Regions from separate parts of the Filifactor alocis ATCC 35896 genome, predicted to be linked through region 1. Evidence: a T-box and tRNA genes for the amino acid it is inferred to sense, from the RefSeq annotation. Region 1 holds a T-box; the other regions hold tRNA genes.

Region 1 (4,292 bases):
GAGACGACATTTTCATACACATCCGGAGCCCAGTTTAAAAGAGTACAAGACTTCCGCTTTTATCAAAAATTTGTTAAAAGAGTGGAATGTTCCTTTTGTCGAAGTGGAAGAAACAGGAATTTTGGCAGAACTCAAAGGAACAAAAGGAGAAGGAAAAACAATTTTTTTGCGGGCTGATATGGATGCTTTGGAGATGCCAGATAGAACAGGAGCGTCATATTGTTCACAAGAAGAGGGATTGAATCATTCTTGCGGACATGACGGACACACTGCGGCATTGTTGGGAGCAGTTAAAATTTTGAAAGATAGAGAATTTAAAGGAACCGTCAAATTTGTTTTCCAAGCTGCAGAAGAGATTGGACGAGGTGCAAAACAATTTATCAACGGAGGATATCTGGAAGGAGGGGATTTCATTTTTGGAATCCATCTACATTCTCCGTCGGAAGTTGGAAAAGTGTTGGCAGTAGAAGGACCTCGAAGTGCATCTTGTGATATTTTTGATATTGAAGTGTTCGGAGAAAGTTCGCATTGTGCAAAACCCCATCAGGGGAAAGATGCCTTGCTTGCATCGGCACATATTGCAGTTTCGTTGCAGAGTATTGTATCCAGAAGAATCAATCCGTTAGATCCCATTTTGATTGCAATTGGAGAACTTCATGCAGGCACAAAATACAATATCTTGGCCGGAAAGGGTATCTTAAAGGGTACTTTGAGATGTTTCGATTCAAAAACAAGAGAATTTGCTCTGCAAGAGATAGAATATGTGGCACAAGAAACAGCAAAAATTTATGGAGCAACAGCTGTATTTCATAATTTTGCAGCTTCACCGGCATTGGTGAATGACAAGGCGGGTATGGATTTGGCAAGAAAAGTATTGGCACCGATTATTGGAACGGAAAATATTGTTAATCAAGCAGTTTCCAGTTTAGGTGGAGAAGATTTTGCCGATTATTTGGAGTATTTGCCCGGCGCGTTCTTGCATGTGGGAACTAAGAATCCAACGGATGAACGAACTTGGTATCCGCATCATCATGAAAAATTCGATATTGATGAACGAGCATTGCCGATAGCAACACAGGTTCATGTCAGTTATGCACTTGGATTTTTGCAAGAATAGAGTGTAGAGGGATAAAGTTAAAAAAATAGCTAAAGATAGTTAAAGAGTATAAAACAGAGATTGATGCTTGAACAACGATAATGACAATTTAGTCATTAAATCGTGTTTGAATAAAAATTTATCTTAAACAGGTATCAAAACGAATTATAAATAAAAAATTTTTAAAAATTAGGAAGGGGAAAAACATGAAGAAATTAACAACATTATTTTTAGCAGGACTTGTATTAACAGCAACATTGGCAGGTTGTGGTCAAAAAACAGATCAAGAGGCAACAGCAACAGACGCAGGAGGAACTCCGGTAGTATTGAAAGTAGGAGCAACACCGATTCCTCACGAAGAATTATTAAAATTTGTAGCACCTAAATTGGAAGAACAAGGTGTAAAATTGGAGATTGTAACTTTTACTGACTATGTACAACCAAATGCAGCTCTTGCAGACGGTCAATTGGATGCAAACTTTTTCCAACATTTACCATATTTAGAAAGCTACAACGAAAGCAACGGAACAAAGTTGGTATCTGTGGGAAACATCCATGTAGAGCCACTTGCATTATATTCTAAAAAAGTAAAATCAGTAGACGAACTTTCTGACGGAGCAACAATTGCAATTCCAAACGATCCTACAAACTGTGGACGTGCATTGATTTTGTTACAATCTAAAGGTATCATTAAATTATCTGATCAAGCAGGCTTGGAAGCTACTGAAAAAGATATTGTAGAGAACGCAAAAAACTTCACATTTAAACCTGTTGAAGCGGCACAGCTACCAAGAATTTTGGAAGAAGTGGACGGAGCTGTCATCAACGGAAACTATGCGATTGAATCAAGTTTAGTTCCAACCACAGATGCGTTGTTGTTAACTGCAACAGGAGAAGATAGAGTACTTGAAGGTTCTGAATCTCCATATGCAAATATCATTACAACAAGAGAAGATAACAAAGACAGTGAAGCAGTTAAAAAGTTAGTTGAAGTGTTACAAAGTGAAGATGTAAAAGCATTTATTGCAGAACATTACAATGGCGGAGTAGTACCTGCATTTTAGTTTTTGAATTGGAAGTTACGTTAAGATACCCATCCTCGTTTCTTTAAGCTTACAGTATAAGCATGTTGTCTGACATACTGTTTATTTTAGAAAATGACTCGCTTGGATAGTATTATTCAACAAAGGACAGAAACCTTGTTTCAAAATGTAGTGCTTTACAAAAAAAAGAAATCGTGATATAGTGACTTCATAGCTTAGAAGAAGACCAGTATAGGAGATGTTCTTTTGTAGAGAGCAGATGGTTGGTGAAAATCTGTGAAGAAACTCTTAGAATCCACTTTGGAGCTTTTTGGGATAACCAAAACGTGATAAGAGCGTTAATCTTAATGAGTTGGATTAGCAGATAATCAAATTAGGTGGTACCGCGAAAATTTTACCTTCGTCCTAATACATAGTATGTATTAGAGCGAAGGTTTTTTATATTATGATAAAGGGAGGAAGAACAATGTTAGACATTAAGAGAATTAAAAAAGATTTGGATGTAATTAAGGAAAGAATGCAGATTCGCGGAGAAAAAGATTTTTCTTTGGACGAAGTAGTGGAATTGGACAATCACAGAATTGAATATCTTCAAAAAGTGGAAGCGATGAAAAATGAACAAAAAACAAAATCGAAACAAATTCCGCAATACAAAAAAGAAGGAAAAGACACAACAGCATTGATGGCAGAACTGAAACGATTATCCGATGCGATTTCGGATTTGGATGTGAGAGTAAAAGAGACAGAAGATATTTTGTATCAAAAAATGCTTTGTATTCCGAATGTTCCGAACGAAAAAGTGATTCACGGAGAAACAGATGAAGACAACAAAGAAGTCAGAAAATGGGGAGAAGTTCCAAAATTTGACTTTGAGGCGAAAGCTCACTGGGATATCGGGACAGATTTGAATATTTTAGATTTTGACCGCGGAAGTAAAATTACGGGTTCTCGTTTCACTTTATATCGTGATTTGGGTGCAAGATTGGAACGTTCCATCATCAACTTTTTCTTGAATACACATACAGCTGAAAACGGATATACGGAAATGTTACCGCCTTTTATTGCAAATGCAAGAAGCTTTATCGGAACAGGACAGTTGCCGAAGTTTGAAGAAGACATGTTCCGTCTGGAAGGGTTGGATTATTATTTGGTACCGACAGCAGAAGTACCTGTTACAAACATCCATCGTGATGAAATTATGAAAGCGGAAGATTTGACGACAAAATATTGTTCCTATACACCTTGTTTCAGGGCAGAGGCAGGCTCAGCAGGGAGAGATACAAGAGGATTGATTCGTCAACATCAATTTCAAAAAGTAGAGTTGGTGAAATTTACAAAGCCGGAGGATTCTTATGCAGAATTGGAAACTTTGGTACAAGATGCGGAATCTGTTCTTCAAAAATTAGGACTTCCATATCGAGTGGTTCAAATTTGTTCCGGAGATTTGGGTTTTACAGCGGCGTTTAAATATGATTTGGAGGTATGGATGCCAAGCTATGGTCGTTATGTTGAGATTTCTTCTTGTTCCAATTTTGAAGATTTCCAATCAAGAAGAGCGAATATCCGCTTCAAACGAAGTAAAGAAGACAAACCTGAATTTGTCCATACATTGAACGGTTCCGGAGTGGCAATCGGTCGTACCGTAGCAGCTATTTTGGAAAATTACCAACAATCGGACGGGAGTGTAGTGGTTCCTGAAGTATTGAGACCGTATATGGGAGTAGATGTGATTAAATAAGTTGTTTTGCAGTAGAAATTTTTTACAGCAACTGAAATTTGATAAAGAGAAACATAAAAGATTCTGTTTCGGATTGTTGTGCAATGTTGAAAAAATAAAAGAAATGCCCTTAAGAACGATGTTAAGTTTTTCTTAGGGGCATTTTTGCGTATAAAGTAATATGGAAAGTCAATTAAATGATTGAACCAATCTCTATAAGTTTATACTTTAGATTTTTCCATTCATCAGTATATTTATACTGTCGCAGAGTCTGTCCATAACTTTTTCAAGTATCTGAAACACTTCATTTTTTAGGGAATAATGAAATCATTCTATTGAGTTTTAGTATAAAGAATATTTTTGAACAGTAAAGACTGTTGAGTAATGATTGTGATAAAAAATAATACCAATGAGGGTATCGGGAAACAAATAAATG
Region 2 (4,292 bases), 170 kb from region 1:
AAAAATACTTCGCAAGTACTTGTATTTTCATACTGTTACTCTTGAGTTTTTCTCTCGATTTCGTTTGTTTTTCTTTCTATCGTCTCGCGCTTTCTCTGTAATTTCTTAGATGTTATGCAGTTTTCAAGGTACAATTCTATTGCTTCGCTTTTTGGTAACTTCTTGGAGTTTCCTCAAAAATGCTTGCAATATGTCTTTTTCTTCTTTTGAAGGTTGAACCTTCAAAACTAAACAGCAGTTTCTTTTCTCCCTAGAAAGGAGGTGATCCAGCCGCACCTTCCGATACGGCTACCTTGTTACGACTTCACCCCAGTCATTTGTTTTGCCTTGGGCAGCTCTCTCCTTGCGGTTGAGTCGCTGACTTTGGGCCCCCCAAACTCCCATGGTGTGACGGGCGGTGTGTACAAGACCCGGGAACGCATTCACCGCGACATTCTGATTCGCGATTACTAGCAACTCCAACTTCATGTAGGCGAGTTTCAGCCTACAATCCGAACTTGGATCATCTTTTTGAGGTTTGCTTGACTTCGCAGTTTCGCTTCTCTCTGTAATGACCATTGTAGCACGTGTGTAGCCCTAAACATAAGGGGCATGATGATTTGACGTCATCCCCACCTTCCTCTAAGTTGTCCTTAGCTGTCTCGATAGAGTCCCCATCTTACTGCTGGTAACTATCGACAAGGGTTGCGCTCGTTGCGGGACTTAACCCAACATCTCACGACACGAGCTGACGACAACCATGCACCACCTGTATCCATTGTCTACCCGAAGGTAAAAGTCCTCGATTAAAAGGCTGTCATTGGTATGTCAAGTTTAGGTAAGGTTCTTCGCGTTGCTTCGAATTAAACCACATGCTCCGCTGCTTGTGCGGGTCCCCGTCAATTCCTTTGAGTTTTACTCTTGCGAGCGTACTCCCCAGGCGGAGTACTTAATGTGTTAACTTCGGCACCGAGTTCTTCACTCGACACCTAGTACTCATCGTTTACGGCGTGGACTACCAGGGTATCTAATCCTGTTTGCTCCCCACGCTTTCGTGCCTCAGAGTCAGTTGCAGTCCAGAAAGTCGCCTTCGCCACTGGTATTCCTCCTAATATCTACGCATTTCGCCGCTACACTAGGAATTCCACTTTCCTCTCCTGCACTCAAGTTAAACAGTTTTAATGGCTTACATTGGTTGAGCCTATGCCTTTCACCACTAACTTGTTAAACCACCTGCGCACCCTTTACGCCCAGTTATTCCGGATAACGCTTGCCCCCTACGTATTACCGCGGCTGCTGGCACGTAGTTAGCCGGGGCTTTCTTTTAGGGTACTGTCATTTCTTTCTTCCCCTACTACAGAGTTTTACGACACGAATGCCTTCTTCACTCACGCGGCGTTGCTGCATCAGGGTTCCCCCCATTGTGCAATATTCCCCACTGCTGCCTCCCGTAGGAGTTTGGACCGTGTCTCAGTTCCAATGTGGCCGTTCACCCTCTCAGGTCGGCTACTGATCGTTGCCTTGGTGGGCTTTTATCTCACCAACTAGCTAATCAGACGCGGGCTCATCTTTGTCCACCTCAGTTTTGATATTATTAGGATGCCCTATTAATATGTTATACGGTTTTAGCTATTCTTTCGAATAGTTATTCCTTTGACAAAGGCAGATTACCCACGCGTTACGCACCCGTCCGCCACTAACTTCTATATTCTTCGCCCCGAAAGGTTCTGTTAATAGTCGTTCGTTCGACTTGCATGTGTTAAGCACGCCGCCAGCGTTCATCCTGAGCCAGGATCAAACTCTTCGTTTTAATCTTTTCTCAGTTTTGCTCCGGTTGTTCTCTTGAACAACTTCAAAGTTATTTACCGGTTTGCTTTTTCCTTAATCTTTCGATTAAGTGGTTTTTCGCTTTGCAATTTTTCAATTGCTTGGTTGTTTTTTCTGCTGTTTAGTTTTCAAGGTTCATTCTTTTTTCTCGCTGCCCTCTGTGGTTTCCTACCTCGCCAGACTGCTTGTCTATATTACCATCTCGTTTTTACTTTGTCAACATCTTTTTTTATCTTTTTTATCGGCTCTTTCTGCTTTCTTTTCTGCTGTCTGTTTTGATGCTGCCTCTCCTACCTCGATGGTGTGTTCAATTTATCATATCTTCTTCTCTTTGTCAATTCTTTTTTTATCTTCCCTATAACAAGTTTGCAACCCGAAATAAAATTTAACAAAATCTATGTAAAAATAATTGCTACAAAAATATAAAAATGCCGTATTTCTAACACATACAGCATTTTATAAAAAATAAATATCCATTGGCGGAGATGGTGGGATTTGAACCCACGCACCGATAATATCGATCTGCCGGATTTCGAATCCGGTCCCTTCAACCACTTGGGTACATCTCCAAAAATAGATTTGCCTTACTTCATTAATCATACCAAAATTTCTTCAATATGTACATTCATGTTTCTGTATAAATTTTTCGTGTTGAATGAAAAATTTTTAAGATTAGCTTATATTTTTAAAGTAATGTATATTGAATAAATATAAATGTAAAAAGGACATGCCTAACCCACATGTCCTTTTTTGTTTCAAAAATAGATATCTATTTTGCAATAACTTCTCTACCTTTGTAATGTCCACATTCTGCACATACATGATGTGGTAAAGCGAATTCTCCACAGTTTGAACATTTTACCAATGTTTTTGCTGTCATTTTCATATTTGCAGATCTTCTTGATCTTGTTGCACTTTTTGCGGTTTTTCTCTTTGGTACTGCCATTTCTTTCTACCTCCTTTAGTTCAATAATTCTCTCAACTTTGCCATTCTTTCATCTATCGGTTTTTCAACTTCAGGACAATCACAAGGTCCATCATTTAAATTATGTCCACAGGTAGGACAAACACCCAAACAATCGTCTTTGCACAATAGTTTGAATGGTATTTCATCCCAAATTTGTACCCATACCAAATCCCATAGATTCAACTGATCTTTTTCATAACAATAGCTATCGAAATCCATAAAGTATTCTTCTTCCTCTGTTACCAAAACGACCAAAAATGGCTTGTCGACCGAAATTTCAATTTCCTTCAAACACTTGGAACAAGGTACGGACAATAAGGTCTTCACACTGCCGTCGAAAACTAGATTGTCTTCATGATAGCGAACACGACCTTCCACAACGGGCGTTTCTAAAAAAAGAACATTGTCATAATTGGCATTACATTCTTCTAAGGGGATGACATCATTTACAGAAATACTTTTCTTTTTTCTTTTTTTTACATCAGTAATATCTATAACCGCCATGACGCCCTCCTGATAATTCAACATTTCTCATTATACAAAGCGTTTCGTGTTTTGTCAATATTTTTGTATATCTGTAAAGTATATTTCCGGAATCTTTAATACAGATATCAAAAACTATTTTACTAATGCTAAAGTATCTCTTGCAATCATCAGTTCTTCGTTTGTTGGAATTACCATTACCGGAATTTTAGAGTCTTTCGTAGAAATAAACATTTCTTTTCCTCTTTGTTTATTTGCTTCTTCATCCAAAGCGATTCCCCATGCTTTAAATCCTTCACAGATTGCTGCTCTATCTTTTGCTGAGTTTTCTCCCAAGCCTGCTGTAAAGATAATTCCATCTACTCGTCCAAGTACTGCAGCATACGCTCCAATTGTTTCTCTCACTCTTAGACGGAAAGTCTCAAGTGTCACTTGTGCTCTCTCATTACCTTTTGCTGCTTCTTCTTCAATATCTCTAAAGTCAGAACTTACACCGGAAAGTCCTAATACCCCGGATTGTTTATTCATTAAGTTATTTACTTCTTCAATGCTCAAATTTTCTTTTTGCATTAAGAAAGGAACAATAGCCGGATCGATATCTCCACATCGCGTTCCCATAATTAAGCCTGCTAAAGGAGTGAAGCCCATGGATGTTTCTACAGATTTTCCTCCCTTAACCGCTGCTATAGATGCACCGTTTCCTAAGTGACAGGTAATCAAATTAAGTTCTTCCGGTTTTTTACCTAACAAAGCAGCTGCCTGAATAGACACAAATCTGTGAGATGTTCCATGGAATCCATATTTTCTAATTCCGTATTTTTCGTAATATTCATAAGGGATTCCATATAGGAACGCTTCTTTTGGCATTGTTTGATGGAATGCAGTATCAAATACAGCAACCATTGGTACTTCAGGAAGAATTTCTCTACAAGCAGAGATTCCAATCAAGTTTGGAGGATTGTGTAGTGGTGCCAATTCGATGCAATCTTCCAATGCTTTGATTACTTCTTCCATCAAAACGCAAGATTCCGCAAAC
Region 3 (4,292 bases), 260 kb from region 1:
GCCGGCGTTGCAATGAGTAAACATAGTAAGATGCCATAAAAATTTTTTGAAAATGATTTCATAAACACTATCTCCTTTTTTATAAATTCATCCAGTACAGTATATCATGATGAATTTATAATGTATAATGATAATTAGTGATTCGTACTATAATTTTTTAAAAAATCATATACAGAGAAAAAGTGGTATTGTTTACTAAAATAGCAAGAAATCAAATTGAGATAAAAAGTAGTAGCATTTTAGAATGATAGTTTATCCTTTACAATGACAAAACAATACTTTAATCAGTAGGAAAAATGAAATTTAAATTGATTTTAATGTAATTTTGTTGTATTCTATTGATGAAAAAATAAAAAAATGCAAAAAAACATGGGAGAAGCTAACTTCTGGTAGCTGTCTTCTTTGTATTAGAAAGGGGAAATATAGTGAAAATATTAGTCATCAACTGCGGAAGTTCTTCTTTGAAATATCAATTGATTGATATGGAAAATGAGCATGTGTTAGCGAAAGGTCTTGTGGAAAGAATCGGAATTGAAGGCTCTATCTTGAAACACGAATCAGCAAATAAAGAAAAAGAAATTATCAAAGTACCGATGGAAGACCATAAGGTAGCTTTAAAATTAGTATTAGAAGCACTTGTAAATGAAGAATACGGTGCAATTGCATCTATGGAAGAAATTGGAGCTGTGGGACATCGTGTAGTACATGGTGGAGAAAAGTTTGCGGAATCTTGCGTTTTGATGGAAGAAGTAATCAAAGCATTGGAAGATTGCATCGAATTGGCACCACTACACAATCCTCCAAACTTGATTGGAATCTCTGCTTGTAGAGAAATTCTTCCTGAAGTACCAATGGTTGCTGTATTTGATACTGCATTCCATCAAACAATGCCAAAAGAAGCGTTCCTATATGGAATCCCTTATGAATATTACGAAAAATACGGAATTAGAAAATATGGATTCCATGGAACATCTCACAGATTTGTGTCTATTCAGGCAGCTGCTTTGTTAGGTAAAAAACCGGAAGAACTTAATTTGATTACCTGTCACTTAGGAAACGGTGCATCTATAGCAGCGGTTAAGGGAGGAAAATCTGTAGAAACATCCATGGGCTTCACTCCTTTAGCAGGCTTAATTATGGGAACGCGATGTGGAGATATCGATCCGGCTATTGTTCCTTTCTTAATGCAAAAAGAAAATTTGAGCATTGAAGAAGTAAATAACTTAATGAATAAACAATCCGGGGTATTAGGACTTTCCGGTGTAAGTTCTGACTTTAGAGATATTGAAGAAGAAGCAGCAAAAGGTAATGAGAGAGCACAAGTGACACTTGAGACTTTCCGTCTAAGAGTGAGAGAAACAATTGGAGCGTATGCTGCAGTACTTGGACGAGTAGATGGAATTATCTTTACAGCAGGCTTGGGAGAAAACTCAGCAAAAGATAGAGCAGCAATCTGTGAAGGATTTAAAGCATGGGGAATCGCTTTGGATGAAGAAGCAAATAAACAAAGAGGAAAAGAAATGTTTATTTCTACGAAAGACTCTAAAATTCCGGTAATGGTAATTCCAACAAACGAAGAACTGATGATTGCAAGAGATACTTTAGCATTAGTAAAATAGTTTTTGATATCTGTATTAAAGATTCCGGAAATATACTTTACAGATATACAAAAATATTGACAAAACACGAAACGCTTTGTATAATGAGAAATGTTGAATTATCAGGAGGGCGTCATGGCGGTTATAGATATTACTGATGTAAAAAAAAGAAAAAAGAAAAGTATTTCTGTAAATGATGTCATCCCCTTAGAAGAATGTAATGCCAATTATGACAATGTTCTTTTTTTAGAAACGCCCGTTGTGGAAGGTCGTGTTCGCTATCATGAAGACAATCTAGTTTTCGACGGCAGTGTGAAGACCTTATTGTCCGTACCTTGTTCCAAGTGTTTGAAGGAAATTGAAATTTCGGTCGACAAGCCATTTTTGGTCGTTTTGGTAACAGAGGAAGAAGAATACTTTATGGATTTCGATAGCTATTGTTATGAAAAAGATCAGTTGAATCTATGGGATTTGGTATGGGTACAAATTTGGGATGAAATACCATTCAAACTATTGTGCAAAGACGATTGTTTGGGTGTTTGTCCTACCTGTGGACATAATTTAAATGATGGACCTTGTGATTGTCCTGAAGTTGAAAAACCGATAGATGAAAGAATGGCAAAGTTGAGAGAATTATTGAACTAAAGGAGGTAGAAAGAAATGGCAGTACCAAAGAGAAAAACCGCAAAAAGTGCAACAAGATCAAGAAGATCTGCAAATATGAAAATGACAGCAAAAACATTGGTAAAATGTTCAAACTGTGGAGAATTCGCTTTACCACATCATGTATGTGCAGAATGTGGACATTACAAAGGTAGAGAAGTTATTGCAAAATAGATATCTATTTTTGAAACAAAAAAGGACATGTGGGTTAGGCATGTCCTTTTTACATTTATATTTATTCAATATACATTACTTTAAAAATATAAGCTAATCTTAAAAATTTTTCATTCAACACGAAAAATTTATACAGAAACATGAATGTACATATTGAAGAAATTTTGGTATGATTAATGAAGTAAGGCAAATCTATTTTTGGAGATGTACCCAAGTGGTTGAAGGGACCGGATTCGAAATCCGGCAGATCGATATTATCGGTGCGTGGGTTCAAATCCCACCATCTCCGCCAATGGATATTTATTTTTTATAAAATGCTGTATGTGTTAGAAATACGGCATTTTTATATTTTTGTAGCAATTATTTTTACATAGATTTTGTTAAATTTTATTTCGGGTTGCAAACTTGTTATAGGGAAGATAAAAAAAGAATTGACAAAGAGAAGAAGATATGATAAATTGAACACACCATCGAGGTAGGAGAGGCAGCATCAAAACAGACAGCAGAAAAGAAAGCAGAAAGAGCCGATAAAAAAGATAAAAAAAGATGTTGACAAAGTAAAAACGAGATGGTAATATAGACAAGCAGTCTGGCGAGGTAGGAAACCACAGAGGGCAGCGAGAAAAAAGAATGAACCTTGAAAACTAAACAGCAGAAAAAACAACCAAGCAATTGAAAAATTGCAAAGCGAAAAACCACTTAATCGAAAGATTAAGGAAAAAGCAAACCGGTAAATAACTTTGAAGTTGTTCAAGAGAACAACCGGAGCAAAACTGAGAAAAGATTAAAACGAAGAGTTTGATCCTGGCTCAGGATGAACGCTGGCGGCGTGCTTAACACATGCAAGTCGAACGAACGACTATTAACAGAACCTTTCGGGGCGAAGATGATAGAAGTTAGTGGCGGACGGGTGCGTAACGCGTGGGTAATCTGCCTTTGTCAAAGGAATAACTATTCGAAAGAATAGCTAAAACCGTATAACATATTAATAGGGCATCCTAATAATATCAAAACGATAGTGGACAAAGATGAGCCCGCGTCTGATTAGCTAGTTGGTGAGATAAAAGCCCACCAAGGCAACGATCAGTAGCCGACCTGAGAGGGTGAACGGCCACATTGGAACTGAGACACGGTCCAAACTCCTACGGGAGGCAGCAGTGGGGAATATTGCACAATGGGGGGAACCCTGATGCAGCAACGCCGCGTGAGTGAAGAAGGCATTCGTGTCGTAAAACTCTGTAGTAGGGGAAGAAAGAAATGACAGTACCCTAAAAGAAAGCCCCGGCTAACTACGTGCCAGCAGCCGCGGTAATACGTAGGGGGCAAGCGTTATCCGGAATAACTGGGCGTAAAGGGTGCGCAGGTGGTTTAACAAGTTAGTGGTGAAAGGCATAGGCTCAACCAATGTAAGCCATTAAAACTGTTTAACTTGAGTGCAGGAGAGGAAAGTGGAATTCCTAGTGTAGCGGTGAAATGCGTAGATATTAGGAGGAATACCAGTGGCGAAGGCGACTTTCTGGACTGCAACTGACACTGAGGCACGAAAGCGTGGGGAGCAAACAGGATTAGATACCCTGGTAGTCCACGCCGTAAACGATGAGTACTAGGTGTCGGGTGAAGAACTCGGTGCCGAAGTTAACACATTAAGTACTCCGCCTGGGGAGTACGCTCGCAAGAGTAAAACTCAAAGGAATTGACGGGGACCCGCACAAGCAGCGGAGCATGTGGTTTAATTCGAAGCAACGCGAAGAACCTTACCTAAACTTGACATACCAATGACAGCCTTTTAATCGAGGACTTTTACCTTCGGGTAGACAATGGATACAGGTGGTGCATGGTTGTCGTCAGCTCGTGTCG

What was found. A T-box is a leader RNA that pairs with one kind of tRNA and senses whether it is charged. The one in region 1 lies ahead of serS (serine--tRNA ligase), so its partner is inferred to be a tRNA-Ser.
Region 2: it encodes a tRNA-Ser, which carries the amino acid that the T-box ahead of serS (serine--tRNA ligase) is inferred to sense. The anticodon was not compared.
Region 3: it encodes a tRNA-Ser, which carries the amino acid that the T-box ahead of serS (serine--tRNA ligase) is inferred to sense. The anticodon was not compared.

Annotation. Positions count from the first base shown of each region.
Region 1 is NC_016630.1:975,773-980,064, reverse strand. It holds gene HMPREF0389_RS04400 (amidohydrolase) at 1-1,117, shown strand, start outside; gene HMPREF0389_RS04395 (MetQ/NlpA family ABC transporter substrate-binding protein) at 1,303-2,160, shown strand; T-box leader at 2,347-2,550, shown strand; gene serS (serine--tRNA ligase) at 2,606-3,877, shown strand.
Region 2 is NC_016630.1:1,144,339-1,148,630, forward strand. It holds rRNA gene HMPREF0389_RS05030 (16S ribosomal RNA) at 255-1,789, opposite strand; tRNA gene HMPREF0389_RS05035 (tRNA-Ser) at 2,284-2,375, opposite strand; gene rpmF (50S ribosomal protein L32) at 2,576-2,752, opposite strand; gene HMPREF0389_RS05045 (YceD family protein) at 2,768-3,277, opposite strand; gene HMPREF0389_RS05050 (acetate/propionate family kinase) at 3,392-4,292, opposite strand, start outside.
Region 3 is NC_016630.1:720,137-724,428, reverse strand. It holds gene HMPREF0389_RS03235 (YeiH family protein) at 1-62, opposite strand, end outside; gene HMPREF0389_RS03230 (acetate/propionate family kinase) at 426-1,619, shown strand; gene HMPREF0389_RS03225 (YceD family protein) at 1,734-2,243, shown strand; gene rpmF (50S ribosomal protein L32) at 2,259-2,435, shown strand; tRNA gene HMPREF0389_RS03215 (tRNA-Ser) at 2,636-2,727, shown strand; rRNA gene HMPREF0389_RS03210 (16S ribosomal RNA) at 3,222-4,292, shown strand, end outside.